3 regions of the Kitasatospora sp. NPDC004615 genome follow, and region 3 is predicted to be linked to each of the others. Evidence: riboswitches for the same ligand, from Rfam matches in the RefSeq annotation. Region 3 holds a riboswitch; each other region holds the start of a gene.
What was found. Region 3 has a riboswitch for thiamine pyrophosphate ahead of thiO (glycine oxidase ThiO). Riboswitches for the same ligand answer to the same signal wherever they lie in the genome.
Positions count from the first base shown of each region.

Region 1: it holds a riboswitch for thiamine pyrophosphate, as region 3 does, so the genes downstream of both, ACFYS8_RS12310 (purine-cytosine permease family protein) here and thiO (glycine oxidase ThiO) in region 3, are expected to answer to the same signal.
Region 2: it holds a riboswitch for thiamine pyrophosphate, as region 3 does, so the genes downstream of both, thiC (phosphomethylpyrimidine synthase ThiC) here and thiO (glycine oxidase ThiO) in region 3, are expected to answer to the same signal.

Region 1 covers NZ_JBIALQ010000003.1:255,501-265,314, reverse strand. The annotation lists gene ACFYS8_RS12325 (DUF5926 family protein) at 1-131, opposite strand, end outside; gene ACFYS8_RS12320 (ATP-binding protein) at 197-733, opposite strand; gene ACFYS8_RS12315 (glycerophosphodiester phosphodiesterase) at 972-1,784, opposite strand; gene ACFYS8_RS12310 (purine-cytosine permease family protein) at 1,864-3,222, opposite strand; TPP riboswitch at 3,213-3,364, opposite strand; gene ACFYS8_RS12305 (S1C family serine protease) at 3,606-5,348, shown strand; tRNA gene ACFYS8_RS12300 (tRNA-Ser) at 5,407-5,492, shown strand; gene ACFYS8_RS12295 (NUDIX hydrolase) at 5,563-6,123, opposite strand; gene ACFYS8_RS12290 (hypothetical protein) at 6,128-7,615, opposite strand; gene ACFYS8_RS12285 (hypothetical protein) at 7,697-7,918, opposite strand; gene ACFYS8_RS12280 (FAD-binding oxidoreductase) at 8,024-9,388, shown strand.
Region 2 covers NZ_JBIALQ010000003.1:540,418-550,231, forward strand. The annotation lists gene ACFYS8_RS13780 (class I adenylate-forming enzyme family protein) at 1-1,339, opposite strand, end outside; gene ACFYS8_RS13785 (glycosyltransferase family A protein) at 1,363-2,103, opposite strand; gene ACFYS8_RS13790 (3-oxoacyl-ACP synthase III family protein) at 2,100-3,107, opposite strand; gene ACFYS8_RS13795 (flotillin family protein) at 3,249-4,745, opposite strand; gene ACFYS8_RS13800 (hypothetical protein) at 4,930-5,130, opposite strand; TPP riboswitch at 5,279-5,412, shown strand; gene thiC (phosphomethylpyrimidine synthase ThiC) at 5,408-7,204, shown strand; gene ACFYS8_RS13810 (hypothetical protein) at 7,346-8,173, shown strand; gene ACFYS8_RS13815 (hypothetical protein) at 8,394-8,525, shown strand; gene ACFYS8_RS13820 (RNA polymerase sigma factor) at 8,722-9,252, shown strand; gene ACFYS8_RS13825 (CU044_5270 family protein) at 9,243-9,814, shown strand, end outside.
Region 3 covers NZ_JBIALQ010000006.1:512,282-522,095, forward strand. The annotation lists gene ACFYS8_RS23460 (anthranilate synthase family protein) at 1-921, opposite strand, end outside; gene ACFYS8_RS23465 (class II 3-deoxy-7-phosphoheptulonate synthase) at 1,220-2,551, shown strand; gene ACFYS8_RS23470 (bacterioferritin-associated ferredoxin) at 2,679-2,912, shown strand; gene bfr (bacterioferritin) at 2,926-3,405, opposite strand; gene ACFYS8_RS23480 (sulfite oxidase-like oxidoreductase) at 3,719-4,348, shown strand; gene pknB (Stk1 family PASTA domain-containing Ser/Thr kinase) at 4,367-6,097, opposite strand; gene ACFYS8_RS23490 (thiazole synthase) at 6,230-7,021, opposite strand; gene thiS (sulfur carrier protein ThiS) at 7,023-7,232, opposite strand; gene thiO (glycine oxidase ThiO) at 7,229-8,374, opposite strand; TPP riboswitch at 8,369-8,481, opposite strand; gene ACFYS8_RS23505 (NAD(P)/FAD-dependent oxidoreductase) at 8,530-9,735, shown strand; gene ACFYS8_RS23510 (Rv2175c family DNA-binding protein) at 9,757-9,814, shown strand, end outside.

The DNA.
Region 1 (9,814 bases), on a different contig from region 3:
TCGCGGCCGTGGCAGGCCTTGTACCGGCGGCCCGAGCCGCACGGGCACGCCTCGCGCGCTCCGACGACCGGGATCTCGCCCTCGACGACGGTGGACTGGCTGGGCTGCTTCTTCGCGGCCTTCTTGGCCATGGTGCGGCTCTCCCGGGGACGTCGGACTTTGCACCGCGCAGCCTACTTCGCCCGCGGCCCGGGATTCAGGCGCTGCGCCGCTCCCCGCCGCCCACCACCTGCTCGAACACCGGCAGCTCCGCCCACACCGTCACCTGACCGGGGGCGTGCCGCACCCCCCAGTCCCGGGCCAGCTTGCCGACGATGCTCAGCCCCCGGCCGCCGTGCGCCGACACCGACGGGCTGGCCGGCACCGGCCGGGTGGTCGCCCCACCGTCCGTCACCTCGAGGGTCAGCAGACCGTCCCCGCGCATCCGCCAACTCCACAGCACCGTACCGATCTCCGCGTCGTCATCGCCGTGCGGATGCCACTCGGACGATCTGTCCGCCTCGTCGGGATCATCGGCCGGCAGCGGTCTGGCATGACGACAGGAATTGCTGAGCAGTTCGGAGAGGATCAACACCGCGTCGTCAATCACCCCGTCCGGTATCGAGCGATCACCGAGATCGTTGCGCAGCCTCCGCCGCGCGGTCGAAACACTGGCCGGACCGTGCGGAACGGCCATGGCCGATGAGGTCGACCCGGCCTGAACTGGCAAAGCTCGCGCCACCATCAACGCCACCCCCGGACCTCCTTCAGCTTCTGCCGAGGGATGGATGCCCGCCGTTAATGCATCGGAAACGGGAGTTCGACGATCCGATCGCGGCATTAACGAGATCCGCACGACGGGCGGCCAAAAGGTGAGGAGCGTCTCACCTTCGGTCTCACCGGGGGGCTTGTCCGAATGGCCAACAGGAAATACCCCGTTCGGTATTTCTGTCACGCCTATGGGGCGAGGGTGCCACCCGCCGGTTGCGCGGTCAGCGGCCCAACTGGGCCAGTACGTCCGCCGGTCGATTGGTGATCAGCGCCTCCACGCCCAGTTCCAGGCAGAGTTCGACGTCCTCGGGGCGGTCCACCGTCCACACGTGCACCCGGTGGCCGGCCCGGCGCAGCGCCCGGATCAGGTCCGGGTCGCGGCGCACCAGCGAGATGCCCGGGCCGGCGATCGACGCGCCGCCCGGCAGCGCCTTGGTGCGGCCCAGCAGCGGCACCGGGCGCTCCCACAGGTACACCCGGGGCACCGCCGGGGCGTTCCGGCGGACCCGGTGCAGGGCCAGCTCGGAGAAGCTCATCACCCGCACCGTGGACTCCTCCGGCGCGGCCGGCAGCAGCCCGAACCGGCCGAGCATCCGCAGCAGTTCGGACTCCACCCGGCCCGCGTACCGCACCGGGTGCTTGGTCTCGATGGCCAGCTCCACCCGCCGCCCGGTGTCCGCGACCAGCTCCAGCAGCCGCTCCAGGGTCAGCACGGAGCTGCGCTGCGGCTGCTCCGGGTGCTTCCACGAGCCGAAGTCCAGCGCGGACAGCTGGGCCAGCGTCATGGTCGACACCACGCCCTGCCCGTCCGAGGTGCGGCGGACGTTGCGGTCGTGCACGCACACCAACTGCCCGTCGGCGGTGACCCGGACGTCGCACTCCAGCCCGTCCGCGCCCTCCTCCAGCGCCCGCTTGTATGCCTCCTCGGTGTGCTCCGGAAGGGCCGCGGAGGACCCTCGGTGGGCGATCACCTTGACCGCGGAGCGGTCGATCGGAGCGGGGAGCGGGGCCGAGGCGCTGTGCTGGGTGTTCACGTCAACCAGCCTACGCGGCACCGGATGACGGGTGGCTTCCGATCCGGCAACACCGCGGTGAACAGCCCTTGATGCGGCGTCAGCCCTTGCGGCGCTCCACGGCCGCCACCGCGCCGGTCGCCAGCGCCGCCACCAGGAACGAGAACAGCGAGGCCGAGCTCCACGCCTGCGGGGTGAAGTGCACGGCCTCCTGCGCCTGCGTCCACAGGTCCGTCCACCAGCCGGCCACCGCGGTCGGCGCCAGGAACTGGTACACCGCGAAGCCCAGCGCCCACGGCGCCAGCATCACCCAGCGCGCCGGGGCGTCCTGGGTCAGGTTCCAGCCGCGCCGGCCGGCCCCGAGGAAGTAGTCCACCGCCAGCACCGCGAACAGCGGCACGAACACCGACCCGATCAGGCCGAGGAACGCGTAGTACGAGTCGGTGAACTCCTTGATGCGCAGCGCCAGTACCGTCACCAGCACGCCGATGCCGCCGGTCAGCACCCGCCGGTCCACCTTCGGCCACAGGTTGTGGATCGACATCGCCGTCGAGTACACGTTCGCGAACGACTGGTCCGACTCGCGCAGCACCAGCACCAGCAGGAACGCCCAGCCCGCGGCCACGCCGGTGAACGAGCCGAGGATCTTCTCCGGGTCGCCGCCGGACTGCAGCAGCGCCACCACGCCCAGCACGTAGCACCACACCTGGGCCACCGTGTAGCCGGAGAACGTCCCCCAGAACGCGCTCGCCGAGGTGCGCGCGTGCCGGGTGTAGTCGGCGGCCAGCGGGACGAACGAGATCGACACCGCGATCACCGCGTCCGTCGCCGACAGGAAGCCGTCCCAGTTGCCCGCACCCGGGTCCGGGAAGCCCAGCCGGGCGAACTGCACCGTGAAGTACACCATCGCCACACCGACCGCGACGGCCACGTACTTGCGCAGCACCGCGATCGCGCCCAGCGGCCAGATCGTCAGCACCGTCGTCAGCACGCCCGCCAGCAGCACGAACAGCCAGCGCCAGCCCTCGGTGCCGGCCACCGTCTGGGCGCCCCAGGCGATCACCGTCAGCTCGTACACGCCCCAGCCGACGCACTGCAGGATGTTCAGCACCGTCGGCACGTACGACAGCCGGGTGCCGAACAGGCCGCGCAGCACCGCCATGGCCGGCGCGCCCGTGCGGGCGCCCACCAGCGCCGCCACCGCGAGCATCGCGGTGCCGATCGCGGTACCCGCCACGATCGCCGTCACGGCCGCGGTGAAGCCCAGCTCGTGGCCCTGCTTGCCCAGCACCGTCGCGGCGCTGGTGAACCCGATCAGGCTCACCCCGAGGTTCGCCCACAGCGCGAACAGCGCCCGGAAATCCAGCGTCCGCGGCGGCGCCGTGTCGAGGGTCAGCGGGGCCTCGGCCCGCGCGGCCGTCTCAAGATCGGAAATTGGGGCAGACGGAACAGCCGTCATGGCCGATACTCCCTACGCCGGCATTACCCGGACAGGTTCCGGCGGTCAGCGCCCCCTCGACCGGGGTGGCGACACCGCCATGCCCTACGGTCGATCCGGCGCACTCTCAGCCTGGCTGGTCCAAGCTCCCGCGACGTTCTTCGGTTTACAGGAGCGACAGGCTAGCCTCCGGGTGGGAGAACGCCAAGGCCGGGGGGAACGGCGTCCGCATCGCGGGACCACTGATGTCCATGTCAGCGAGGCCTAAGGCTTCTCATGATTTCTTCAGGGGCCCGCTTACGGTGTCCGAATCCGGCATAGGAAAAACTGTGCCCCGAGGCTGTGGCCGCGCCGACCGAGCGACGGACCGCAGCCCAAGGTTCTGTCAGCGATGGAGGTCGTCCGTGAGCACCGAGCACGCGAGTGGTACCACCCCGCCGGAGAAGGCCCCCGAGGCCACCGGCACCGAGGCGGCCGCCGCCACCGCCGGAACGCCCGCGCCCGCTCCCTCCTACCTCGACGCCCCGCCGCCGGTGCTGCCGGCGGCCCCGGCGGCGCCCGCGCCCGCCGCGCCGGTGTCCGACCAGACCATGCAGCTCGGGAAGGTCCCCGCCGCGCCGGCGGCCCCGCCGGTGGCCCCGGCTCCGGCTCCGGCTCCGGTGGACGCGCCGCCGCCGTTCCAGAACCCGTACGGCAGCGTCAGCGAGCCGCCCAGCCCCTACACGCCGACCACCGTCACCCCGGCCGTGCCGCCGCACGCCCAGGAGACGCCGGCCAACCCCTACGCGTCGGCCCCGGACGCCCAGCCCGTGGCGGCCAACCCGTTCGCGCCGACCGCGGTCGCCCACGACCCGCAGGGCACCCCGGGCGTCCCCGGCGTCCCCGGCGAAGGGCAGCACCCGTTCGGCGCCGGTCACCCGGTGGGCGGCTGGGGCCACCCGGCCGGCGGTCCGGGCGGCGTCGGCGGGCCGGGCGAGCCGGGTGCGCCGTGGGGTGGCCCGCAGCCCGCCCCGGGCGGCGGCTCCGGCAAGAGCAAGCGCGGCGGCCTGGTCGCGCTGGTCGCGGCGGTCGCCCTGGTGGCCGGCCTGGCCGGTGGTGCGATCGGCGCGAGCGTCTCCGGCGGGAACGGCGACAGCGGCACCAAGCACACCAGCACCACCGTCAGCGTCGGCAACGCCCACCAGACCCTGGACCGGGCCCCCGAGTCCGTCGCCGGGATCGCCGCCAAGGCGCTGCCGTCCACCGTCACCATCAAGGCCTCGAACTCCAGCGAGTCCGGCACCGGCACCGGGTTCGTCTTCGACACCGAGGGCCACATCCTGACCAACAACCACGTGGTCGCGCCCGCCGCCAAGGGCGGCAAGCTCTCCGTCAAGTTCTCCGACGGGTCGTCGTACACCGCGTCCGTGGTCGGCCGCGCCGAGGGCTACGACGTCGCGGTGATCCGCCTCGACAACCCGCCCAAGGACAAGCTCGTCCCGCTGCCGCTCGGCGACTCCGACAAGGTCGCCATCGGTGACTCCACCATCGCCATCGGCGCGCCCTACGGCCTCGAAGGCACCGTCACCACCGGCATCATCTCCGCCAAGGACCGCCCGGTCGCCTCCGGCGACGAGACCGGCGCCAACTCCTCGTACATGAACGCCCTGCAGACCGACGCGTCGATCAACCCCGGCAACTCCGGCGGCCCGCTGCTCGACGGCTCCGGCTCGGTCATCGGCATCAACTCGGCGATCCAGTCGAACACCAGCGGCTCCGGCCGGGCCGGCTCCATCGGCCTCGGCTTCGCCATCCCGATCAACCAGGCCAAGTGGGTCGCCCAGACCCTGATCAAGGACGGCACCCCCGTCTACGCGATCCTCGGCGTCCTGCGCAACGACGACTACCGCGGCGACGGCGCCCAGATCGCCACCGCCCCCGTCCGCGACACCCCCGCCGTCACCCCCGGCGGCCCCGCCGACCAGGCCGGCCTGAAGGCCGGCGACGTCATCACCAAGCTCGGCGGCATCTCCATCGACAGCGGCCCGACCCTGGTCAGCGAGATCTGGACGCACAAGCCCGGCGAGAAGGTCGAGGTCGAGTACACCCGCGACGGCAAGGCCGCCAAGACCACCGTCACCCTCGGCGAACGCAAGGGCGACAACTGACCCCTCCACAACGGAGTGCACCGAACCCGCCCCGACCCGTTAGGCTGGCCTCCACCGAGGAGGGTTGCCCGAGCGGCCTAAGGGAACAGTCTTGAAAACTGTCGTGGCCTCTGGTCACCGTGGGTTCAAATCCCACACCCTCCGCGCCTGAGAACGGCCCCCGACCTGCAGTTTCCGGTCGGGGGCCGTTCGGCGTCCGCGGGGTGAGGGGCCGTCAGGGGAGGCGGCGGTGGGCCTGGGCGAGGGTGAGGGCGGCGAGGGTCATGCCGTCGTCGAGGTGGCCGGTGGTGATCCAGTGACGGAGGTCGGGGAGGGGGAGCCAGCGGGTTTCGGTGACTTCGTCGGGCAGCAGCGGGGTGCCGGAGGGGGTGTCGCGGACGGTGGCGTGGACGATCGCGACGGTGCTGGCGAGCAGGCCGGAGTCGGGGGTCATGGTGCCGAGGAGCTCGAACTCGGCGTTGGGGACGCCGAGTTCCTCGTGCAGTTCGGCCCGCGCGGTGACCAGCGGGTCGGCGCTCTGCGAGAAGCCGCGGGGCAGGCCCCACTGGGGGCGGCCGAGCGGGTAGCGGTAGGTGCGGACCAGTCCGATCAGGTCGCCGTGGACGGGGATGATCACCACGCCGAGGCCCTCGTCTCGGTGACGGATCCTCAGGTAGTGCCCGGCGGTCCCGCTCGGGAAGGCGACCTCGTCGTCGTAGACGTCGACGAAGCTGTTGCGGTACGCGAGGACTTCGCGGGTGCGGCGGATGGCGTCCGGGTGCTCGGTGTCTGTCATGGCGTCAGCTCCTCACGTCGACGACTCGTCCCAGCGCGCACGCCAGCCGCCGGGTGGAGAGCCGGCGTGCCACATTCTCCTTGCCCTTGCGGTACAGGACGTTGCCGACGGCGCCGGCCGCCATCGCGGGGTAGCCGACCAGCCCGGGCAGTTTCCACACCTCGGTGGCCAGCGCGGGGCCGACCGTGCCCGCCGCGGTGAGGATCAGTTCGACGGCCATCCCGCCGATCGGGACGAGGCCGGTCCGGTCGCCGAGGATGGCGGCGACCCGGCTCAGGTGGGCGTCCAGCGCCTTGCGCGCGGAGAGCGGGTCCTCGGCCGCGCGCAGCCGCTCAATGCCTTGCCAGAACGGCGATCTGGCGGTGCGGCCGCGTTCGGCGCGGGCGTGCAGCAGGGCGGCGATCGCGTCGGCGGCGTCGGTGCGCAGCGCCGCCATCCGGGCCCGTACCCGTTCGTCGGTGAGGCCTGCCGCAGCGCCGACCTTCACCTCGAACAGTGGCCCGTCCGAGGTCTCGTCGGTCTCCGGGAGGGTTCGTCCGGCCCGGTGGCGGTACTGGGCGAGGGCGAGTTCCTGGGCGGTGGCGCGGGCGGCGAGCCGGTTGTCGTCGTGGCCCTGGCCGGTGCTGAGGGTGGTGTCGGCGACGCCGATGGAGTCCACCACGATCAGGTTGTAGAGGGTGTCGACGAACTCCACCAGCAGGCCGAGGGTCTCCGGCCCGCCGACGATCTCCTCGGGGGTCCGTCCGGCGGCGTCGCCGGGCCACGGCCGGGCCAGTCGCAGCCGGCTGCGGTGGTGGAACGCGTGCGGGCGGTCGGCGCCGAGCCGGCGGATCGCGGTGGCCACCGTGGCGTGCACCTCCCGGTACGGCTCGGGCAGGTCCGCCACCGCCCGGCCCATCGGCGAGGTCTCGTCGACGGCGGCGAGCACCAGCTCGCCGAGCGCGTACAGCCGGGCCGGCGGCCGGGCGGCGACCCGGGGGAGGTGCCGGAACTCGTCGCGGACCACCGCCAGCCCGTCGGCCCGCTCCGGGTCGAGCCATTCGGCGTTCAGCAGCCGGTCGAAGTCGGCGGCCTGTTCCCGCACGTCGCCGGGGTCGAGGCCGTATTCGGTGGGGTCGTTGAGTTCGGGCAGCAGGCTGCTCAGGAACGGACTGGCCGGATCGCCCGCCTGGGCGAGGATGCCGGCCACCGCCTCCTCGTACGAGCGCACCCCGAACAGGTGGAGCCGGAACGGGTGTTCGCCCGCCGCGCCGCTGTCCCGGGCCCGCAGTACGGTGGCCGCGACCCGCTGGAACCCGAACGAGTCGAACGCGTACGACTGCGGGACGACCACCTCGCGGCCAAGCGCCAGCGTCATCAGCACCTCGGTGAAGATCTGCAGGTGCAGCTCGTCCTCGTGCCCCTCGGCCGTGCGGTCCGGCCCGGGCCAGGTCGTCCGGGTCGAGTCGAGCGACTCCAGGTACTGGTACCGCGTGCCGTCGTCGTACGCCATGTCGTGCCCCCCAGGACGAACCGTCGCACGGGGACGCTACTCGTGGCGTCCGGTACTGGCCAGCCCCGGGGCGACGGGCCGTCAGAACAGCGTGGGTTCGCCGTCCTGGGCGGGCAGGCCGGGCAGCGCGTCCTGCCACAGGGTGGCGTCGCTGAACGGGAGTTGGCGCATGCTGCCGTCGCAAAGCACCAGCGAGCGGCGGTCGCGTTTGTGGTCGTGGACGATGCCGTAGCCGGTGCGGCGGGTGGGCATGAGGGCGACCGGACGGCCGCAGGCGGGGCACTGGACACGGGGTGCGCGCATGGGTACCAGGGTGCCCGAACCGACCGACAGCCCGACAGTGGCCGGTGACGATTGCGGGGGGCCGGGCGGGGGAGGAGAGTGCGGGCGGAACGAGTGGAGGTTGTCGTGAGTGAGCTGGTCGAGCGGCTGAGCAAGGGACTGCCGGACGGCGCCGTCGCGGTGGACCCGGACGTCACGGGCGCGTACGCCCGCGACATGGCGGGATTCTGCGAGGCGGGCGAGCCGGCCGTGCTGGTCTTCCCGGAGACGGTCGAGCAGGTGCAGCACGTGATGCGCACCGCCACCGAACTGCGGGTGCCGGTGGTGCCGCAGGGCGCGCGCACCGGCCTGTCCGGCGGCGCGAACGCCGTCGACGGCTGCATCCTGCTCTCGCTGACCCGGATGAACCGGATCCTGCACCTGGACCCGGTCGACCGGATCGCGATCGTGCAGCCCGGCGTGGTCAACGCCGAACTGTCCCGGGCCGCCGAGGCCCAGCAGCTGGCCTACCCGCCGGACCCGTCGAGCTGGGAGTCCTGCACCATCGGCGGCAACATCGGCACCGGCGCCGGCGGCCTGTGCTGCGTGAAGTACGGCGTGACCAGCGAGTACGTGCTCGGCCTGGACGTGGTGCTGGCCGACGGCCGACTGCTGCGGACCGGCCGGCGCACGGCCAAGGGCGTGGCGGGCTACGACCTGACCAGGCTGCTGGTCGGCTCCGAGGGCACCCTCGGCGTGGTGGTCGAGGCGGTGCTCGCGCTGCGTCCCGCGCCCGGCCCGCAGCTGGTGCTGGCGGCCGAGTTCGACTCGGTGGACGCCGCCGGGCGGGCGGTGTGCGACGTGATGGCCGCCGGGTTCACGCCCTCGCTGATGGAGCTGATGGACGCCACCACCGTCCGGGCGGTCAACGAGATGACGCAGATGGGGCTGCCGGGGTCCACCAGGGCGCTGCTGCTGGTCGCCTTCGACGGCCCGGACCAGCGCGAGCTGCTGGCCGCGGTCGGCGCGCTGTGCACGGCCGCCGGGGCCACCGAGGTGGTGCCGGCCGAGGACCGGGCGGAGTCCGAACTGCTGCTCCAGGCCCGCCGACTGGCGCTGCCCGCGCTGGAGCGGATGGGCACCACGATGATCGACGACGTGGCGGTGCCGCGCAGCGCGCTGGCCGCGATGCTGAACGGCGTCGCGGAGATCGCCGAGCGGCACGGGCTGACCATCGGCGTGGTCTCGCACGCGGGCGACGGCAACACCCACCCGGTGGTGATCTTCGACGCCAAGGATCCGGAGCAGGTGGAGCGGGCCCGGATCTCCTTCGACGAGATCATGGCGCTCGGCCTGGAGCTGGGCGGCACGGTGACGGGCGAGCACGGCATCGGGTTGCTGAAGCGCGAGTGGCTGGCCCGAGAGCTGGGGTCGGTCGGGCTGGAGCTGCAGCGGCAGATCAAGGCGGTCTTCGATCCGCTGGGTCTGCTCAACCCGGGAAAGATGATCTGAGGATCGTTCTGAATTCGGATCGGATTTCCATTGCCCCTGGCGTGCGGATAAAAATCGACATTTGACGGTCATCTCGGCTGTGACCGGGGCGCGGGCGCACCATTCGTGCGCCTGCGGGGTGGAACGACTCGCCGGAAAGCGGCGGCCTGCGCTCCGCCGTCCGGGCAGAAGCGCAGCTCAACAGCCATGCAACCAGCGGCCGGCCACCCCGTGCGGCGACCTCGGTATCACGCGAACGAGGGAAAAGGCCCAGTGGTGCTGGTGCTTTGTCGATTTGTTGCGGAATTCTGTTCCCAGGAAGAAGTGCAGGGAAGTGCAGGACAGTGATTCACGGTCATCAGCTGTGACCATCGGAACCGGACATCGGCAGCACGGAGGAAATCCATGGCGCGCTACTGACCTCCCGGCGGGAGGTGCGGCCGGGCC
Region 2 (9,814 bases), on a different contig from region 3:
TCCGGGCCAGGGGGTCGCGCAGGGCGGTGCGCAGGCGGTGCGGGTCGGCGCCGGGGCGGGGCTGGACGAGGGCGATCAGGCGTTCGTCGCCGTCGGGGTCGGGAATGCCGACGAGCACGGCGAGTTCGACGTCCGGGAGGTGCAGCGAGGGCTCGTACAGGCCGGGGTAGATGTTCTCGGCGCGGCGCAGCACCATGTCCTTGAGCCGTCCGGCCAGCACGATCCGGCCGCGCGGATCGAGCGTCGCGCGGTCGCCGGTGCGCACCCACGGGTCGGGGTCCTCGCCGAGGTAGCGGTCGCGGGCGGCGGGGGCGGCGAGCAGCAGTTCGCCGTCGTCGGCGAGCCGGGTGCGGACGCCCGGGAGGGGGTGGCCGAGGAGGTCGCCGGGGCCGTGGTGGGCGTGCTTGTCGCTCTCCTCGACGGCTGCCGCGGGGAAGAGTTCGGTGAGCGCGTACACGCCCCAGGCCTCGGTGGCGCCCGCGTTCTTGGCGCGGCGCAGCAGGGCGGCGTCGGCGGGGGCGGATCCGGTCCAGATGCGGCCGGTGAGGTGGGTGAGAGGTCGCAGCTGCGGGGGCGTCAGGTAGGTCTCGTCGGGGGCGAGGCGGTCGATCTGGCGCTGCAGAACGCGACTTCGGCGAGCGGGGAGGGCGACGGTGGCGCCCGCGGCGAGGGCGGGGATCAGGACGAAGGTGGTGCCGCCGAGCACGGTGCGGCCGGGGCGGGGGCGGACCAGGGCGTCGACGGCGCGCATCCCGGCGTCGAGCGAGGCCCGGGTGTGGACGACGGCGCGCGGGGCGGAGGTGGTGCCGGAGGTGAACACGATCACCGCGTCGCCGTCCCCGTCGTACGGGGCCGGGGGCGGCCCTGGGTGGTCGCCGAGGGTGCGGGCGCAGCCCGGGTGGCGGGGGCCGATGGTGGCCACCGGGGCGAGGGCGTGCAGCGGCGGCAGTTCCAGCCGGGCGCGGCGGGCCAGCGGCCGGGCCCAGCCGGCGACGGCCTGCGCGGCGGCGTCGGCCAGGATCAGCGCGGGCGGGGCGAGCGCGAGCCGGGAGCGCAGTACGTCCGGCCCGGCGCCCGGGTCGAGGACGGCGACCCGCAGTCCGAGGCGGTGCGCGGCGAGCAGCACGGCCAGCCCGCGCGGCCCCGGGCGGACGGCGACCCCGAGGGTGTCGCCCGGCCGCAGGCCGTGCCGGTGGTGCAGGGCGGCGGCCAACTGATCGGTCGCGTCGGCCAGTTCGGCGCCGCGGGCGAGGACGCGCGGGGCGCCGCCGCGGGTCGTGCCGAGCAGGACCGGGCGGGAGCCGGCGTCGCGCAGGGTGCGGTCGAGCTGGTCGAGCATCGGAACTCCTTCGGCGGTGGGGGTCAGCGGACGTCGACCGAGCGGTGTCCGGCGCCGCGTTCGAGGTACCAGCGGGCGGTGCCGCGCAGGCCGTAGGCGCGGATCCGGCGGGTGGAGTTCTGCACCACCATGTCGGGGCGGTGCACGATCGCGGTGCTGACCCGGCGGACCTGGTTGATGAAGGCGCGGTCGGTGGGGGACGGGCGCCGGGGCATGCCGCCGGACTCGAGGTAGAGCCCGGCGGTGATGGCCATGTTGTTGCCGGCGTGCATCCGGTACGGCGTCAGGTACCCGTGCCGGCGGCGGTGCGCGGGGCGGATCCGGCCGAAGAACGCGCCGAGCGCGACCAGGACGCGGAACACGGTGCGCCCCACCGGGCCGTGCTCGTCGCGGCGGGCGGTGACCTTGCCGCAGACCAGGCCGCCGCAGCCGAGCATCCCGGCCCGGGCGGCCGCCGTCCAGCCCGGTTCGGGCAGGCAGTCGGCGTCGGTGCGGGCCAGCAGGATGGCGCCGTGGTCGATGGCGTACCGGAAGCCGGTGTCGACCGCGCAGCCCACGCCCTTGGCCGGTTCGACCAACAGCCTTACCGGGAACGGGGCTTGATCGGCGAATGCCCGTACCCGCGCGCAGGTGTCGTCGGTGGAGCCGTTGTCGACCACCAGCAGGGTGAAGTCCAGGTCGCGCTGGCCGGCCAGGGCGCGCAGGGTGCCGTCGATCCTGGCCGCCTCCTGGTAGGCGGGGACGAGCACCCAGAGCGCCGTCACGACTTCTCCCAGACCATCGTCATCAGGCTGACCCCGCCGCCCAGGCCGACCATCAGGACCCGCTCACCAGGCTCCAACTCGCCGATTGTCCGGTCGAGTTGGACGCCGATGGTGGCCGAGGCCAGGTTGCCGAGCTCGGGCACGGTGACCACCAGCTTGTCGGCGGGCACCCCCGTCAGCTCCACGAACCGCTCCAGGTACGGCAGCGTGACCTGGTGCACCAGCACCCGGGCGTAGGCGTCCCAGCCGAAGCCGGTGCGGGTCGCCACCCGGGTCAGGATGTCCGCCCCGATCTGCTCGAAAACCCCGCGCAACTCCTTGCCGCCGCCCCGGAAGTAGCTCCACTCGTCGCCGCGCGGGTGCCGCGAGCCGCCGCCCGGGATGCCGCCGACCTCCCAGTGCTCGGACGCCGTCTCGGTCTCGATGTCGAGGATGCCGCCGCGCTCCACCCGCTCCACCACCACGGCCGCCCCGCCGTCGCCGAAGGTGTAGCCCGCGAAGCCGTCGCGGAACTCCGCCAGACCGGACGGGTCGCGGCGCATGGCCCGGCTCGGCGTCTCCCCCGTCACCACCAGCGCCCGGCGGGCCCGGCCGGCCAGGATCATCGCGCGGGCGGTGTCGATGCCGTTCAGGAAGCTGTTGCAGGCGTTGGAGACGTCCAACGCGTGGGCGCGGGAGCCGAGTTCGGCCTGCACCAGGTGCGCGGTGGCGGGCTCGCAGACGTCCCGCGAGGCGGACGCGAACAGCAGCAGGTCGACGTCCCCGGGCCCGATCCCGCGCGCCGCGAGCGCCCGGCGGGCCGCGCCCAGCCCGAGCGTGGAGGCGTACTCGTCGTCGCGCGCGAAGTGCCGGGTGCGGATGCCGGTCGCCTTCTCGAACATGCCGTCGGGCAGCGGCAGCCCGGCGCCGGCGGCCACCTCGTCCTGCAACTGCCGTGAGGTGACGGTCTGTTGGGGCAGGTACGAGCCGGTCGCGGTGATGCCGATACGAGGCATGAGGTCCATGGCTCGATGCTGGCGCGGGCCCGGCGCGCGGGCGTGAGTACGGGTACTCACCCGGGGCTGAGATGTGCGGAGGGCGGGCATGGGGCCGCCCGGGGAGGTTGTTCCCTCGCCCGGGCGGAACTCAGCTGTCGCTGAGGTGAGTTACTTGGTGTCGGCCTCGATCGGGATGACCTGCGCCGGAGCGGCGGCTGCCGGGGCAGCGGCCTTGGTGGCCTCGCCGTTCTCAGCTGCCGGGGACATCGCGGTGAGCAGCTGGCGGGCCAGGCCGAGGCCGGTCCCGCCCATGGTGAGCGCCTTGGCGAACATCTCGGACATGCCCTCGGCGCCGTTCAGCAGCACCATGTGCTCGACGTTGCCGAACGCGTCCGCGCCGGCCCGGACGATGGCCGGCCAGTTCTCGGCGAGCTGCTGGGCGACCACCGCCTCCTGGTTCTCGGCCAGCGCCGCGGCGCGGGCCTTGATGCCCTCGGCCTCGGCCAGGCCCTGCGCCCGGGTGGCCTCCGCCTCGGCGAGACCCTTTGCCCGGGCCGCCTCCGCCTCGGCCAGACCCTTGGCGGCCTCGGCGGCGGCCTGCGCCTCACCGGTGGCCCGGGTGGCCTCGGCCGCGGCCAGACCGCGGGCCTTGGTGGCCTCGGCCTCGGCCGCGGCGGCGACCTTGACCCGGTTCGCCTCGGCGGCGGTCTTCAGCTCGGTCTCCCGGGACAGCGCCTCGGCGGCGGAGATCCGGGCGTCACGGTCGGCCTCGGCCTTGGTGCGGGTCTCGTACGCGCGGGCGTCGGCCGGCTTGCGGACGTCCGCCTGCAGCTGCTGCTCCTTGCGGTGCGCCTCCAGCTCGGCGACCTTGGTCTCCTGGACCACGACCTCCTGCCGGGCGGCGGCCTGCGCGAGCGGGCCGGCCTGCAGCGCACGAGCCGCGGCGGTGTCCATCTCGGCCTGGTAACCGGCCTGCTGGATGCCGGAGTTGCGGGTTGCCTCGGCCTTGCGGGCGAACGCCTCCTGCTCGGCCTCGGTGGCCCGTCGGTCCGCCTCGGCGGCGGCGATCCGGGCGTCGCGCTGGACGGCTGCGGCGTGCGGCGCGGCCAGGTTGGTGATGTACCCGGTCGGGTCCAGGATCTCCTGGATCTGCAGCGAGTCGATGATCAGACCGAGCTTCTCCATCTCGATGCCCGAGGCGGAGCGGGTCTCACCGGTGAGCCGCTCGCGGTCGCGGATCATGTCCTCGACCGTCAGCCCACCGACGATGGACCGCAGGTGGCCGGCGAACACGTTGTGCACCCGCTGGCCCATCATCTTCTGCTGGTCCAGGAAACGCCGGGCGGCGTTGGCGATCGACACCGGGTCGTCGCCCACCTTGAAGATCACAACGCCCTTGACGTGCACGGGAATTCCCTGCGACGTCACGCACTCCACGTCCAGCGCGGCCTCGTTCAGGTCCAGCGAGAGCCGGCGCACCGCCTGGACGCCCGGCACCACGAAGGTGCCCCGCCCGGTCACCACGCGGAAGCCCAGACCCTCGCCGTGCTTGGAACCCGAGATCACCAGCGCCTCGTTGGGTTCCGCCACGCGCCACATCAGCTTGAAAAGAACGATCAGCAGAACGAGGCCTGCGACGGCGCCGCCTGCGATGCCGACCAACATCGGCAATCCCCCCTTAGGAGCACACCGGTCCCGTGCTGCGCTTGGGTCGTGCAGAACTGGCGCGGAAACCGGCGGCAGCCGCATTCTCCGCCGTTCCGGATCAGGGGGGAAGGGTCTGGACGGTGGGAACTCTCACTGTCTCAAAAGTGTTGCGACAGGTTTGTGGAGGCCGTCTGACGTGCGATCAAAAGGGCTCGACGTACACCGTGCGTGGTGGCTGATATTCGACCACCACCACCATGGTGCCCGGCTGCAGCGGCTCGCCCGGTGTGGCGCGGTACGCCAGGAACGCCTCGGTGCCCAGCCGTTCGGGCACGTGCACCATCACCTCGCCGACCAGGCCCGCGCCGATCCGCCCTGTCACCCGCCCCGTCAGTCCGATCACCTGCACGATTCTCCCACCTTGCACGGGGCGTGAACAGCTCGGGCCCACGCGGGAGTTGCCCGCCGGGGGAGGCCCGGGCGCGGGAGTGCGCCCTGGACCGGCGCCGTGACGTGCCCTACGGTGAGGAACCGAACGCAGGCGGACGACGCCTGCGCGGAACGGGAGCTCGGAGCACCGGGCTGAGAGGGCGCTGACGGTACGCGGGCCCGCGTACCACCTGCTGCGCCGACCGCAGGAACCTGACCGGGTAATGCCGGCGTAGGGAGTTGAAGGTCCGATGACCGCATTTTCCGAGTACCAGTCTGCCCGCGAGTCGGCCGCCACCGGGTACCCCACCCCCGCCTGGCGCAAGGCCTACCGCCAAGGCAGCCGCCCCGACCTGCGGGTCCCCTACCGCGAGGTCCACCTCAGCGACGGCCGCACCGTCCCGCTGTACGACACCTCCGGCCCGTACACCGACCCCGACCTGCCCACCGACGTCCGCCGCGGACTGCCCGCCCTGCGCGACGGATGGATCCGGCAGCGCGGCGACGTCGAGGAGTACCAGGGCCGCGAGGCCCGCCCCGAGGACGACGGCATCAAGCACACCGCGCCGCGCGGCGGCGACCTGCGCAACCTGGACGCCGTCTTCCCCGGCCGCCCACGCCGCCCGCTGCGCGCCAGGGACGGCGAAGCTGTCACCCAACTCGCCTACGCCAAGCGTGGGTTGATCACCCCCGAGATGGAGTTCGTGGCGCTCCGGGAAGGCCTCGAACCGGAGTTCGTCCGCGAGCAGGTGGCCCGCGGACGCGCCGTCATCCCGGTCAACGTGAACCACCCCGAGAGCGAACCGGCCATCATCGGCACCGACTTCCTGGTGAAGATCAACGCCAACATCGGCAACTCCGCCGTCACCTCCTCCATCGAGGAGGAGGTGGAGAAGATGACCTGGGCCACCCGCTGGGGCGCCGACACCGTCATGGACCTCTCCACCGGCCGCAACATCCACACCACCCGCGAGTGGATCCTGCGCAACTCCCCCGTCCCGATCGGCACCGTCCCGCTCTACCAGGCACTGGAGAAGGTCGACGGCCGGGCCGAGGAACTCAGCTGGGAGGTCTACCGGGACACCGTCCTCGAACAGTGCGAGCAGGGCGTCGACTACATGACCGTGCACGCCGGCGTCCTGCTCCGGTACGTGCCGCTCACCGCCCGCCGCAAGACCGGCATCGTCTCGCGCGGCGGCTCCATCATGGCCGCCTGGTGCCTGGCCCACCACCAGGAGAACTTCCTCTACACGCACTTCGAGGAACTCTGCGACCTGCTGCGCGCCTATGACGTCACCTTCTCGCTCGGTGACGGCCTGCGGCCCGGCTCCATCGCCGACGCCAACGACGAGGCCCAGTTCGCCGAACTCACCACCCTCGGCGAGCTCGGCCGGATCGCCCGCGCCAAGGACGTCCAGGTGATGATCGAAGGCCCCGGACACGTCCCGATGCACAAGATCCGCGAGAACATGGACCTGCAGAAGGAGATCTGCGACGAGGCCCCGTTCTACACGCTCGGCCCGCTCACCACCGACGTCGCACCCGGCTACGACCACATCACCTCCGGCATCGGCGCCGCGATGATCGCCTGGTGGGGCACCGCGATGCTCTGCTACGTCACCCCCAAGGAACACCTCGGCCTGCCCAACCGCGACGACGTCAAAACCGGCGTCATCACCTACAAGATCGCCGCCCACGCCGCCGACCTCGCCAAGGGCCACCCCGGCGCCCAGGCCTGGGACGACGCCCTCTCCGACGCCCGCTTCGAATTCCGCTGGGAGGACCAGTTCAACCTGGCCCTCGACCCCGAGACCGCCCGCGAATTCCACGACGAGACCCTCCCCGCCGAGCCCGCCAAGACCGCGCACTTCTGCTCCATGTGCGGCCCGAAGTTCTGCTCGATGAAGATCAGCAAAACCATCAATGAGAAGTTCGGCAACGGCGCGGCCTCGCCGGAGTACGACGAGGCCGCCGTCGAGGGCATGAAGGCCATGTCCGAGGAGTTCAAGGTCCAGGGAAACAAGGTCTACCTGCCGCTGGCGGACTGATCTGGTCTGACCGACTGCGTCGCTCCGGGTCCCCTTGGTTTCCCGGAGCGGCGCTTCGACGTGGCGGGTCCGGCCTGCCGGTCAGCGACAGCGGCCATTGCTGCGCAGAAATCCGCTCAGTGACCTGAGGCCGTGCCTGGGATGATCCACGCCATGCAGCCTTGGAACACCTTGAGCCCGGCCGAGCAGACGCTGATGCGCCGTGGTCTGTGGCAGTCGCGCCTGGCCGGAACAGTCCAGCAGTACGGAATTGATCTCCGGTGGGCCGGGGCGAAGGGTGCTTCGCCGCTGCGCAGCTACACCCTGGACGAACAGCGCGCGCTGGTACCGCAGTTGGCCCCGGTTGCCCTGGGCCTTGTCGGGCGCGGTCTACTCACCGTCCGGATACGGCAAGGTACTGTCCCGTCCGATCCCGTCCTGACCGGGCCAGAGCTGCGGGACGTCCTGGCCGAGCCGGCCAACTGGCTCTGGAGTCCGAATGCGGCAGTGACGTTCGGCTTGGACGCGACCGAGTCCGCGCGCGAGTGGTGGCACGCGAGTGCGCTTCCGGCTGCGGTCGGTGGCGGTCTGCCCAGCTGGGACGAGCTCACCCGCGAGCAACAGGAGGTCCTGGTCTGCGCTGCCGAGGCCAGCGGCATGCTCACTGGGCCGTTCGGCATCTGGGAGGATCTGCCGACCGAGCTGGCCGGCGTGGAGCTCTCCGAGTGGGTCGATCGCCAGCTCGCTCCCCTGCTGCCGTACGTGCGTGAGGGCTGGATCGAGGTCCGCCACTTCCCCGTGGAGGCGGGCGAGGCCTTCACGGTGATACCGCTCGACGACCTCCGAACCGCCTTCGCGGACCGCTCCCTCCGCTACGACGACGGTGACGACTGGGGGGTAGGTCTCGGCTGCGTCTTCACGTACAGGGGACTGGCTGTCTGGCGCAGTGGCTCAAGCGCGGCCTGGGGTAGCCGACTGACGTTCGACTGACGTGAAGCGTACGAACTGGCCCTCATCGTCCCAAGAGTTCCCGCCAAGGCCGGTCCGGCAGACCTATGGCTACAACCAGCCATGCCCACACGACAGCTCCCACACAGCTTGACCACCTGAATGGTGCGTCGGCGCGATCGCCGGTCATCTCTGAGCTACGGGCGGACGGGTTTCTCTTACGCGTGGTGAATGTGCTGGTGTCGGGCTGAAGTTGTCGTCGATGAAGATCAGCCGGCAGATCCGCGACCAGCACGGCACGGGCCTCGATGCCGCCCCCGAGGCCGGCATGGCCGAGAAGTCCGCCGAGTTCGCCGCCCGCGGCAACCGGGTCTACCTGCCCTTGGCGGACTGACACCGCGCAGACGGGCGCTGCCCGGGGAGAGCCTCGACGGCTGCCCCGGGTGGCGCCCTTTCCGCGTTCCGGGAGCGCCTCGGCGGCCCGTGCGACCCGTCGGAGCCCGGCCGCGGGCAAATCTTCCGATCGACCTGTAAGAAGTGCGGGCCGAATCGCACAGACAGGGCATCAAATGCCTAACTGGGGAGCGAGGGTGAGCGGTGATGCGGAGGAGTTCCGTGCGCTGTACACGGCCCACTACGTGGCGGTGCTGCGGTATGCCTGGCGAAGGGTCGGAGCCGAAGCCGCCCCCGACATAGCCGGCGAGGTGTTCGCCGCCGTATGGCAAGGGTTCGACCGAGTACCCCGGGGCCGGCCGTTGCCCTGGCTGTACGCGATCGCCCGAAACATGGTGGCCGGCCATCACCGCGCCCGGGCGCGCGCCGACCACTTGAACGCCCTGGCCACCGCCGCCGATGACCTGTCGGCGCGCGACGTGGGGGTCCAGGTCTCCGAACAGGACGCGGTCCGCCGGGGTTGGGCCGCGCTCAGCGAGAACGATCGGGAACTGCTGGCGCTGATCGGCTGGGAAGGGCTGTCCATCACCGAGGCGGCAGCCGCCCTCGAGTGCTCCCCCGCCACCTGCTCGGTGCGGCTGCACCGTGCCCGTGCGCGGCTGCGCCGCCTGCTCGCCCAGCAACCCGTTGTGAGCGACCACGACAAGGAGGACATGCCATGCGTGTGACCCGAGAGGTGCGGAGCCTCATGCGGCCGGCAGACCCGGCCGGGACCGAAGTGGACCTGGAGCGGGCCGAACGGGAGCTTCGACGCATCACGGCCCACCCCCCGCTTTTCACGGGTGTGCCCCGCAGGACCGCCCGACGGCCCCGCCGGCTGGTGATCACGGCTCCGCTTCTCGCGGCCGCCGTGGTCGCGGCAGTCATCGTCGTCGGCACCGACCCCGACAAGACCGGGCCGGCACCTGTCGTCGCTCTCCACACCGGCACGACCGCCGACGCGATCGGCCTGCTGGACCGGATCTCCTACGCGGCCGCCGAGAAGCCCGACCTGTCGGTCGGGGACGGGAAGTACGTCTACGTCGAGAGCAAGGTCGCCTTCATGAGGACCAGCGGTGGACCGGGCACCGGTTCCCCGTGGGCGTGGTCGATGCAGCAGCCGCACACCCGCCGGGTCTGGTTGTCCGTCGACGGGAGCCGGCCCGGACTGCTCCGCGAGGACGTGCCGAAGAGCCTGTGGGACAAGATGCTCCACGGCGACGGCCGGCACGACCTCGCGCCGAACCCTGC
Region 3 (9,814 bases):
GGGGCTGCCGGTGACGGTGGCGGCGAACATGGTCTCCCGCAGCACCTCCCGGACGTCCAGCGAGGTGCGGCCGCGCAGCTCGTACTCGGTGTGCGCGAGGTGCGACATCTCCTTCAGCCGGGGCCCGAGCACCTGCCCGCCAAGGTCGCCGACCGCGCACATCATCTTCAGTTCCTCGTCGACCACCATGGTGAGCTCCTCCAACTCCTTCGGGTCGCGCAGGAATTCGAGGAGGGATTCGGCGGTGGGCCCGCTCGACGGATAGCGGTAGGTGCCGGAGATCGGGTTCATCACCACGGTGCCGCCGGACTGCCGGACGTGGACCTCGGGGGACGCGCCGACCAGCACCCGGTCGCCGGTGTGCACCAGGAACGTCCAGTAGGCGCCGCGCTCGTGCTCCAGCAGCCGCCGGAACAGGGTCAGCGCGGTGGCGGTGGAGAAGCCCGCCAGCTCGGCCCGGAAATCGCGCCGGATGACGAAGTTGGCGCCCTCGCCGCGCCCGATCTCGTCCTCGATCACCCGCCGGACGATCCCGGCGTACTCCTCGTCCGCGATGTCGAACTCCCCGCCGCGCAGCTCCACCGGCGCGTCCGGCAGCGCCGCCAGCAGCTCGGCCAGCGGCAGCGCGTGCTGCTCCTCGACGGCCAGGGCGCGCAGCGGGGTGCCGTCCTGGCGGGCGGCGAAGCCGCGTTCGCGCAGCTGGGCGTAGGGGACGAGGGCGAGCAGGTCGTGCCGGGGCCCGTCGGCGGGCACGCCGTGCCGAACCGGCAGTTCGGCCAGCGTGTCGTGCTCGGAGACGGTGCCGAGCAGCAGCTCTACGGTGTCGGGGGCGAGCCGGGGCGCGCGGCGGTGCAGCAGGGCGAAGGCGGGGGCGCCGGGCGCGGTGAGCCGGGCGAGCAGGTCGGCTGCGGTGGTGGTCACGACTGCGGTGTTCCCTTCCGGGGGTTGGCTGCGGGCTTCTGCCGCCGCCTCCGGGGAGGGCCGTGACGCTGGACACAGACGCCGACGGCCGCCCCGAAGGGCGGCCGTCGTTCGTCTCTAGGGACGCGCGATCCGTGGGCCGCCCAACGGGCAGGCCCACCACCAGGAGAAGGTGTGCGTCGCGGTCATGGAGCAGACCATAGCCCACCGGCCGGACGCCCGGGGCGATGTCCACGAGCTGTCTCACCCACCGGGCGGCGTCCCCAAGCTGCCGGGGCGAACCCGTAGCCTTGCTTCTGTGACCGTGACTAACCACTCCTGGCAGTCCCTGCCCGCGGCGCAGCAGCCTGAATGGCCGGACCAAGAGGCTCTGCGCAAGACCCTTGCTGAGCTCGCCTCCTATCCGCCGCTCGTCTTCGCCGGCGAGTGCGACCAGCTGCGCGCCCGGCTCGGCGCCGTCGCGCGTGGTGAGGCGTTCCTGCTGCAGGGCGGTGACTGCGCCGAGGCGTTCGACGCCGTGTCGGCCGACCAGATCCGCAACAAGCTGAAGACCCTGCTCCAGATGGCGGCGGTGCTCACCTACGCCGCCTCCGTCCCGGTGGTGAAGGTCGGCCGGATCGCCGGCCAGTACTCCAAGCCGCGTTCGAAGAACACCGAGACCCGTGACGGCGTGACGCTGCCGGTGTACCGCGGTGACTCGGTGAACGGCTTCGAGTTCACCCCCGAGTCCCGGATCCCGGACCCGGAGCGCCTGAAGCGGATGTACAACGCCTCCGCGTCGACGCTGAACCTGGTGCGCGCCTTCACCACCGGTGGTTACGCCGACCTGCGCCAGGTGCACGCCTGGAACCAGGACTTCGTGCGCAACTCCCCGGCCGGTCAGCGCTACGAGCAGCTGGCCCGGGAGATCGATCAGGCGCTGGCTTTCATGAACGCCTGTGGGGTGGCCCCCGAGGAGTTCAAGACGGTCGAGTTCTTCTCCTCGCACGAGGCGCTGATCCTGGACTACGAGACGGCGCTGACCCGCACCGACTCGCGCACCGGCGACCTGTACGACGTCTCCGGCCACATGGTGTGGATCGGTGAGCGCACCCGCCAGCTGGACCACGCGCATATCGAGTTCGCCTCGAAGATCCGCAACCCGATCGGCGTGAAGCTCGGCCCGACCACCACGGTCGACGAGGCGCTCACCCTGATCGACCGGCTGGACCCGGACCGCGAGCCCGGCCGACTCACCTTCATCACCCGGATGGGCGCGGGCAAGATCCGCGACCACCTGCCCACCCTGGTGGAGAAGGTCACCGCGTCCGGCGCCCAGGTGGTGTGGATCAGTGACCCGATGCACGGCAACACCTTCGAGGCGTCCAGCGGCCACAAGACCCGCAACTTCGACGACGTGCTCGACGAGGTCAAGGGCTTCTTCGAGGTGCACCGCGCGCTCGGCACCCACCCGGGCGGCATCCACATGGAGCTGACCGGCGACGACGTCACCGAGTGTGTCGGCGGCGGCGACGAGGTGCTGGTCGACGACCTGCACCAGCGCTACGAGACGGCCTGTGACCCGCGGCTCAACCGCAGCCAGTCGCTGGACCTGGCGTTCCTGGTCGCGGAGATGTACCGCAACCAGTAGCCCCGGCCAGGTGTGACGAAGGCCCCTCCGTTTTCGGGTGATCCGAGGCGGAGGGGCCTTCTTCGTGCCCGAAGCATCAAGTAAGGTAAGGCTCAGTAAACAACGCCGAGCACGGAAGGGGCCGCACATGTACGTGTGCATGTGCCACGCGGTCACCGAGGCCCGGGTCAAGCAGGAGATCGACGAGGGTGCCACCACCCCGCGTCAGATAGCCCGGGGCTGCAAGGCCGGCACCGACTGCGGTTCCTGCGTGCGGCGCATCCAGGCGCTGCTCGGCGAGCACGGCGCCCGCCCGTGTCCGACGGCCCGGTTGGCCGAGCGCCTGGGCCTGGCCGGGCCGGCCGCCCCGCAGGCCGCCTGACCGGCGCCGCGGCTCAGGTCTCCGGCTGTTCGATCAGCTGCGCCAGGTAGAGCGCCTCGCCGAGCTTGTCCAGCAGTTCCAGCTGGGTGTCCAGGTAGTCGATGTGGTGTTCCTCGTCGGCCAGGATGTCCTCGAAGATGTTCGCCGAGGTGACGTCGTTCTTGGCGCGCATCACCACGATCCCGCGCTTGAGGCGGTCGATCGCCTCCACCTCGACCTGCCGGTCGGCCTCGAACATCTCCTTGACGGTCTGCCCGATCCGGACGTGGAACAGCCGCTGGTAGTTCGGCAGGCCCTCCAGGAACAGGATCCGGTCGGTGAGTGTCTCGGCGTGCTTCATCTCGTCGAAGGACTCGTGCCGGGTGTACTTGGCGAGCTTGGTCCAGCCGTTGTTCTCCTGCATCTTGGCGTGCAGGAAGTACTGGTTGATCGCGGTGAGTTCGGCGGTCAACTGCTCGTTGAGGAACTCGACGACCTCGGGATCTCCCTGCATGGCCTGCCTTCCTGACGTGGTCAATTCCGGCCGGTGCCGGTTTGCCCGCATCGTGGCAGCCGGTCGGGTTCACTTCCAGTAAGTTCACGCTTACCGGGCGGCCGGGAATCGGCGTTTCTGCCGGTACGGAAATTCGCTGACCTGCGCGAACGTCGCACGGATTGGGCCGTACGGAGGTATCTGGCCCGAACGCCTGAACGGAGGTCCGGGCGGATTTGCCTCGTGTTGCCCCCCTCCGTCGGAATGCGTTCCGGAAGGGGCGCGCGGCGGGGGCGCGCACGGTTCGCCGGGCGCCGTCTGTCACCATGGAGCCATGGGTCAGCACCAATCGGAACAGCCGCCGCCGTCTGACCCGAGGCTTCCGCCCGGCCAGCGCCGGCAGCGCGGCTGGCCCGTTCTGCACTACGGTCCGGTGCCCAGATTCAAACCGGACAGCTGGGACTTCCAGGTGTTCGGGGCGACCGCCGACGCGGAGAAGGCCAGGTGGGACTTCGCCGCCTTCCACGCGCTGCCCAAGGTGACCGTCCGCGGCGACTTCCACTGCGTCACCAAGTTCTCCATGCTCGACAACGAGTGGTGCGGCGTCGCCGCCCGGACAGTGCTCGACCTGGTCCCGCCCGACCCGGGCGTCACCCACGTCATGGTGTGGGCCGAGTTCGGCTACAGCGCCAACCTGCGGCTCGCCGACTTCGCGGATCCGGCGACGGTCTTCGCCACCCACCACGACGGGCAGCCGCTCACCCTCGAACACGGCTTCCCGGTCCGCCTGGTGGTGCCGCACCTGTACGCCTGGAAGGGCCCCAAGTGGGTGCGCGCCGTCGAGTACATGCGCGCCGACCGCCGCGGCTTCTGGGAGGAACGCGGCTACCACAACCGGGCCGACCCCTGGCAGGAGCAGCGCTACTCCTACCAGGAGCAGGACGGCGACGGCCCGATGCGCTGAACCCCGGCGGGGCGAGGCTCAGAAGAGGCTGATGGTGATGGTCACCGTCGACCCCTGCGGGCGCGGCGTCCCCGCCGCCGGGGACTGCTCCGTCACCTTGCCGAACGGCAGCAGACCGGAGACCTGAGCGGTGAAGCCCGCGTCCTGCAGGGCCTTCGCCGCGTCGTCCTTGCTCATCCCGGAGACGTTCGGCACCAGGTGCATGCCCTTGGAGACCGTCAGCGCCACCGGCGAGTTCGGGGACAGCGCCGTGCCGGGCGCCGGGTCGGTGGAGATCACCGCGCCCTTCGGCACCGAGTCGCTGAACTGCTCGGTGGTGGTGCCCGCCGTCAGCCTGGCGCCGGACAGCGCCTTGGACGCCTCGGCCAGCGGACGGTTCGCCACCTCCGGCACCGGCACCCGCTCCGGGCCGCGCGAGACGACCACCTTCACCGCGTCGCTCTTGCGGACCTTGGCGCCCACCCCCGGGTCGGTGGAGATCACCTGGCCGGCCTGCACCGACTCGCTGAACTGCTCGCTGAACGTGCCGTGCAGGCCCTGCTTGTCCAGCACCGTGACGGCCTGCTGCCGGCTCTGCCCCAGCACGCTCGGCACCGTCGCGTACACCGCGCTGGACAGCGTGTACGTCACGCCGCCGACCAGCAGCACCACCACGAGCACCACCGCCGACCAGATCAGCGGGGTGCGGCTGCGCCGGGGCGCGCCGCGGCGGCGGCGCGGCGGCGGGTCCTCGTTCACCGGGCGGATCGGCGGCAGCAGGTCCGGCGGGACGTCCAGCACGCTGGTGCGCTCCAGGCCGGGCGGGGCGCTGATCACCGCGGTCGCCTCGCCCGGGCCGAACTGCGGGGTGGGCCGGTGCGAGGCCGGCGGCTCCGCGTCCAACTGCCCGTCCGGCAGGGCCCGGCGCACCCGTTGCACGGCCGCCAGCAGCTCCACCGCGTCCCACGGCCGGGCCTGCGGGTCGCGGGCGGTGGCGGCGGCGACCAGCGCGTCCAGCTCCGGGCCCACGGCCGGGGCGGTGCGGGACGGCGCCGGGACGTCCTCGTGCAGGTGGCGGTACATCACCTGGGCGGCGTTCTCGCCGGTGTGCGGCTTGGTGCCGGTCAGCATCTCGTACAGCAGGATGCCCGCCGCGTAGACGTCCACCCGCTGGTCGGTGGCCGCGTCCTGGCGGATCTGCTCCGGAGCCAGGTACGAGACGGTGCCGAGCAGTTGGCCCGCCTCGGTGGCGGCGGTGGTGTTCGAATCGGCGGCGCCCATGATCCGGACCAGGCCGAAGTCCGCGACCTTCACCATGCCGTTGTCGGTGATCAGCACGTTCTCCGGCTTCACGTCCCGGTGCACCAGGCCCGCCCGGTGCGCCGCGCCGAGCGCCGCCAGCACCGGCTCCAGGACGTCCAGCGCGGCCCGCACCGAGAGCGCGCCGCGATCGCGCAGCAGGTCGCGCAGGGTGTGGCCGGGGACGTACTCCATCGCCATGAACACCGCGCGCGGATCCGCGCCCTGGTCCAGCACGTTGACCACATTGGGGTGCGCGAGCCGGGCCACCGCCTTCGCCTCACGGATGAACCGCGCCGTGAAGTCGGCGTCGCCCGCCAGCGAAGGATGCATCACCTTCAGCGCGACGGCCCGGTCGAGCCGGGTGTCGGTGCCGCGGTAGACGGTCGACATGCCGCCGACGGCGATCCGCTGCTCGACCCGGTAGCGCCCGTCGAGCAGCACGCCGAGCAGAGGGTCACCTATGGTCATGTCCACCCGAGGAGTCTAGGGGCCGAACCGGGTACGGTCCGGCCAGCCGGTCGCCGCGGTGCCCGGCTCGTCCCATGGAAGCCTCCTCCCGGAGGGGGACGCGCGGGGGTGCCCGGCGGTTCGGGCGCGCCGTCAGAACGCGGGGCGCTCCCGGGTGTCGGCCAGGCCGGTGGTGGGGGAGGAGGCCTCGGCGTAGTAGCGGCGCGGGATCCGGCCGGCCCGGTGGGCGAGGCGGCCGGCCTCGACGGCGCGGCGCATCGCGTCGGCCATCAGGACGGGCTCCTGGGCGCGGGTCACGGCGGAGGCCAGCATGACGGCGGAGCAGCCGAGTTCCATCGCCAGGGCGACGTCGCTGGCGGTGCCGGCGCCCGCGTCGAGGACGACCGGGACGTTCGCGGACTCCACGATCAGCTGGAAGTTGTGCGGGTTGCGGATGCCCAGGCCGGAGCCGATCGGCGAGCCCAGCGGCATGATCGCCGCGCAGCCGACGTCCTCCAGCTTGCGGGCCAGCACCGGGTCGTCGTTGGTGTACGGCAGCACGGTGAAGCCGTCGTCGACCAAGGTCTCGGCGGCGTCCAGGAGTTCGATCGGGTCGGGCAGCAGGGTGCGCTCGTCGGCGATCACCTCGAGCTTCACCCAGTCGGTGCCGAGCGCCTCGCGGGCCAGGCGGGCGGTGAGCACGGCCTCGCCCGCGGTGTAGCAGCCGGCCGTGTTCGGGAGGATCCGGATGCCGTTGCGGGCCAGCACCTCCAGCACCGAGCCCTGGGTGGCGGTGTTGACCCGGCGCATCGCCACCGTGGTCAGTTCGGTGCCGGAGACCCGCAGCGCCTGCTCCAGCACATCCAGGCTGGGGGCGCCGCCGGTGCCCATGATCAGGCGGGAGGTGAAGGTGGTGTCGCCGATGGTCAGCAGGTCGTCGGCCATCTCAGCCTCCCTGCACGGCGGTGAGGATCTCCACCCGGTCGCCGTCGCCGAGCGCCGTGGCGGGCCACGAACTGCGCGGCACCACGGCCTCGTTGACGGCGGCGGCGACGCCGGTGTTGGCGGCGGACACCTCGGCGACCAGCACGTCCAGCGTGGTGGCGGCGGGCAGCGTGCGGGGTTCGCCGTTGACGGTCAGGGCGACGGTGTTCATGCGGGCACCTCGGTGCGGAAGCGGTCGGGGGTGAAGTCCGCGGCCAGCGGGTGGAGTTCGCCGGTGGCCAGGTAGTCGGCGAGCAGGTCGGCGGTGACGGGGGTGAGCAGCACGCCGTTGCGGTAGTGCCCGGTGGCGGCGACCAGGCCGGGCAGCGCGGTCGGGCCGAGCAGCGGCGCGTTGTCGGGGGAACCGGGCCGCAGCCCCGCGCCCGTCTCCACCAGCGGCAACTCGGTGATGCCGGGGACGAGTTCGTGCGCATCCCGGAGCAGCTCGTACACGCCGCCCGCGGTGACGGTGGTGTCGTGGCCCATCTCCTCGGTGGTCGCGCCGATCACCAACTCGCCGTCGGCGCGCGGCACCAGGTACAGGTGCTGGCCGCGCACCACGGCGCGCACATTGCGGGACAGGAACGGCGCGTACAGCTTCGGGACGCGCAGCCGCAGCACCTGCCCCTTGACCGGGCGGATGGCCGGCAGCACCCCGTCCGGAAGGCCCGGCAGCAGGTGGCTGCGCGAGCCGGCCGCCAGCACCGTCCGGTCGGCCGTCAGCTGCTCGCCGCTCAACAGGCGGACGCCGAGCGCCCGTTCGCCGTCCGTCACCAGTTCGGCGGCCTGGGTGCGGTGGAAGGCGACGCCGAGCAGCTTGCAGGCCGCGACCAGCGCGGCGGCGAGGCGGCGGCCGTCCACCTGGTGGTCCTCGGCGACGTGCAGGCCGCCGCGTATGCCCGGGGCCAGCATCGGCTCCAGCCGGCGGCACTCCCGGCCGGTCAGCCACGTGGACTCCAGGCCCAGCCGGCCGTGGAAGGCGTGCAGTTCGCGCAGTTCCTCGCGGTCGTCGGAGTCCAGCGCGACGGCCAGCGTGCCGGTGCGGCGGTAGCCGGTGTCCAGGCCGGTCAGCTCGGTCAGCTCGGCGGCGAACGCCCCGTAGCGCTCGTTGGACGCCATGCCCAGGCGCAGCAACGGCTCCTCGCCGTACTGGAGTTCGGTGACCGGCGCGAGCATGCCCGCGGCGACCTGGGCCGCGCCGCCGCCCGGCGACGGGTCCACCACCGCGACGCTCAGCCCGCGCTGCGCGGTACGCCAGGCGACGCCGAGGCCGATGATGCCCCCGCCGATCACCAGCACGTCGGAATGTGCCACAGCGCTTCTTCTCCCTTCGCCGGCATGACCCGGATCAGGTTCGGACGGTCGCGGGCCGCCACAGCCCGCCTCTCAGCCCGGTGCGCCGGGCTCCCGTGATAGTTCAGTCCCTCCACTTTAACGCCGGTGCCCCTGCCGACATCAGGCCGGTTAGGGTGGACGCCGTGGCTGAACTGAGGGCAACGGACCGGGTCGTCGTGGTCGGGGCGGGCATGGCGGGCGCACAGGCCGCCCTGAACCTGCGACAGGGTGGCTGGCAGGGCGCGATCACCCTGGTCGGCGAGGAACTCCACCTCCCGTACGACCGGCCGCCGCTGTCCAAGGACGTGCTGCTCGGCAAGACCGACGCCACCGCCTTCGAGATCGACTGGACCGACCTCGGCGTCGAATTGCGCACCGGCCACCGCGCCACCAGCCTGAACGCCGGCGTGCTGCACACCGACCGCGGCGAACTCCCGTACGGTGCCCTGGTGATCGCCACCGGCGCCGACCCGCGCACGCTGCCCGGTCTGCCCGACGCCCGCACCTTGCGCACCGTCGACGACGCGCACGCGCTGCGCGCCGCGCTCACCCCCGACAAGCGGATCGTGCTGGTCGGCGCGGGCTGGATCGGCGCCGAGACCGCCACCGTCGCCCGCGCCCTGGGCTGCCACGTCACCGTCGTCGAGGCCGCCGCCACCCCGCTGGCCGGGGCGCTGCCCGCCGAACTCGGCACCCTGATGACCGAGTGGTACGCCGCCGCCGGCGTCGAACTGCGCTGCGGCGTCGGCGTTGCCGGGGCCGCCGACGGCGGGGTGCTGCTCGCCGACGGCACCCACCTGCCCGCCGACGAGGTGGTGGTCGGCATCGGCGCCCGCCCCGCCACCGGCTGGCTCGCCGGCAGCCCGCTCGCCCTCGACCCCGACGGCACCGTCCCGGTGGACGACCGGCTGCGCACCGCGCTGCCCGGCGTCTGGGCGGTCGGCGACTGCGTCTCCTACCCGTCCGCCCGGTTCGGCACCCGGCTCGCCGTCCAGCACTGGGACCACGCCCTGCACTCCGGCGGCGCCGTCGCCGCCTCGGTGCTCGGCACCCTGGACGCGCCCTACGACCCCGTCCCGTACTTCTGGTCCGAGCAGTTCGACCGCATGGTGCAGTACGCGGGCCGGCACGCCGGCGCCGACCACCTGCTGTGGCGCGGCTCCCCGTCCGAGCGCGACTGGACGGTGCTCTGGCTGCGCGACGGCAAGCTGGTCGCGCTGCTCGCCGTGGACCGGCCGCGCGACCTCGCGCAGGGCCGCCGCCTGATCGAACGCGGCACGGTGCTCGATCCGGCGCTCGCCGCCGACCCGGCCGTCCAGCTGAAGGCCGCCGCCGGGTAGCGGGTGGGTAGGCTGGGTGCCGTGAGCAAGATTGATCCCAAGATTGACGCCCTGGTCCCCGCGTGGCTGTACCTGCCCG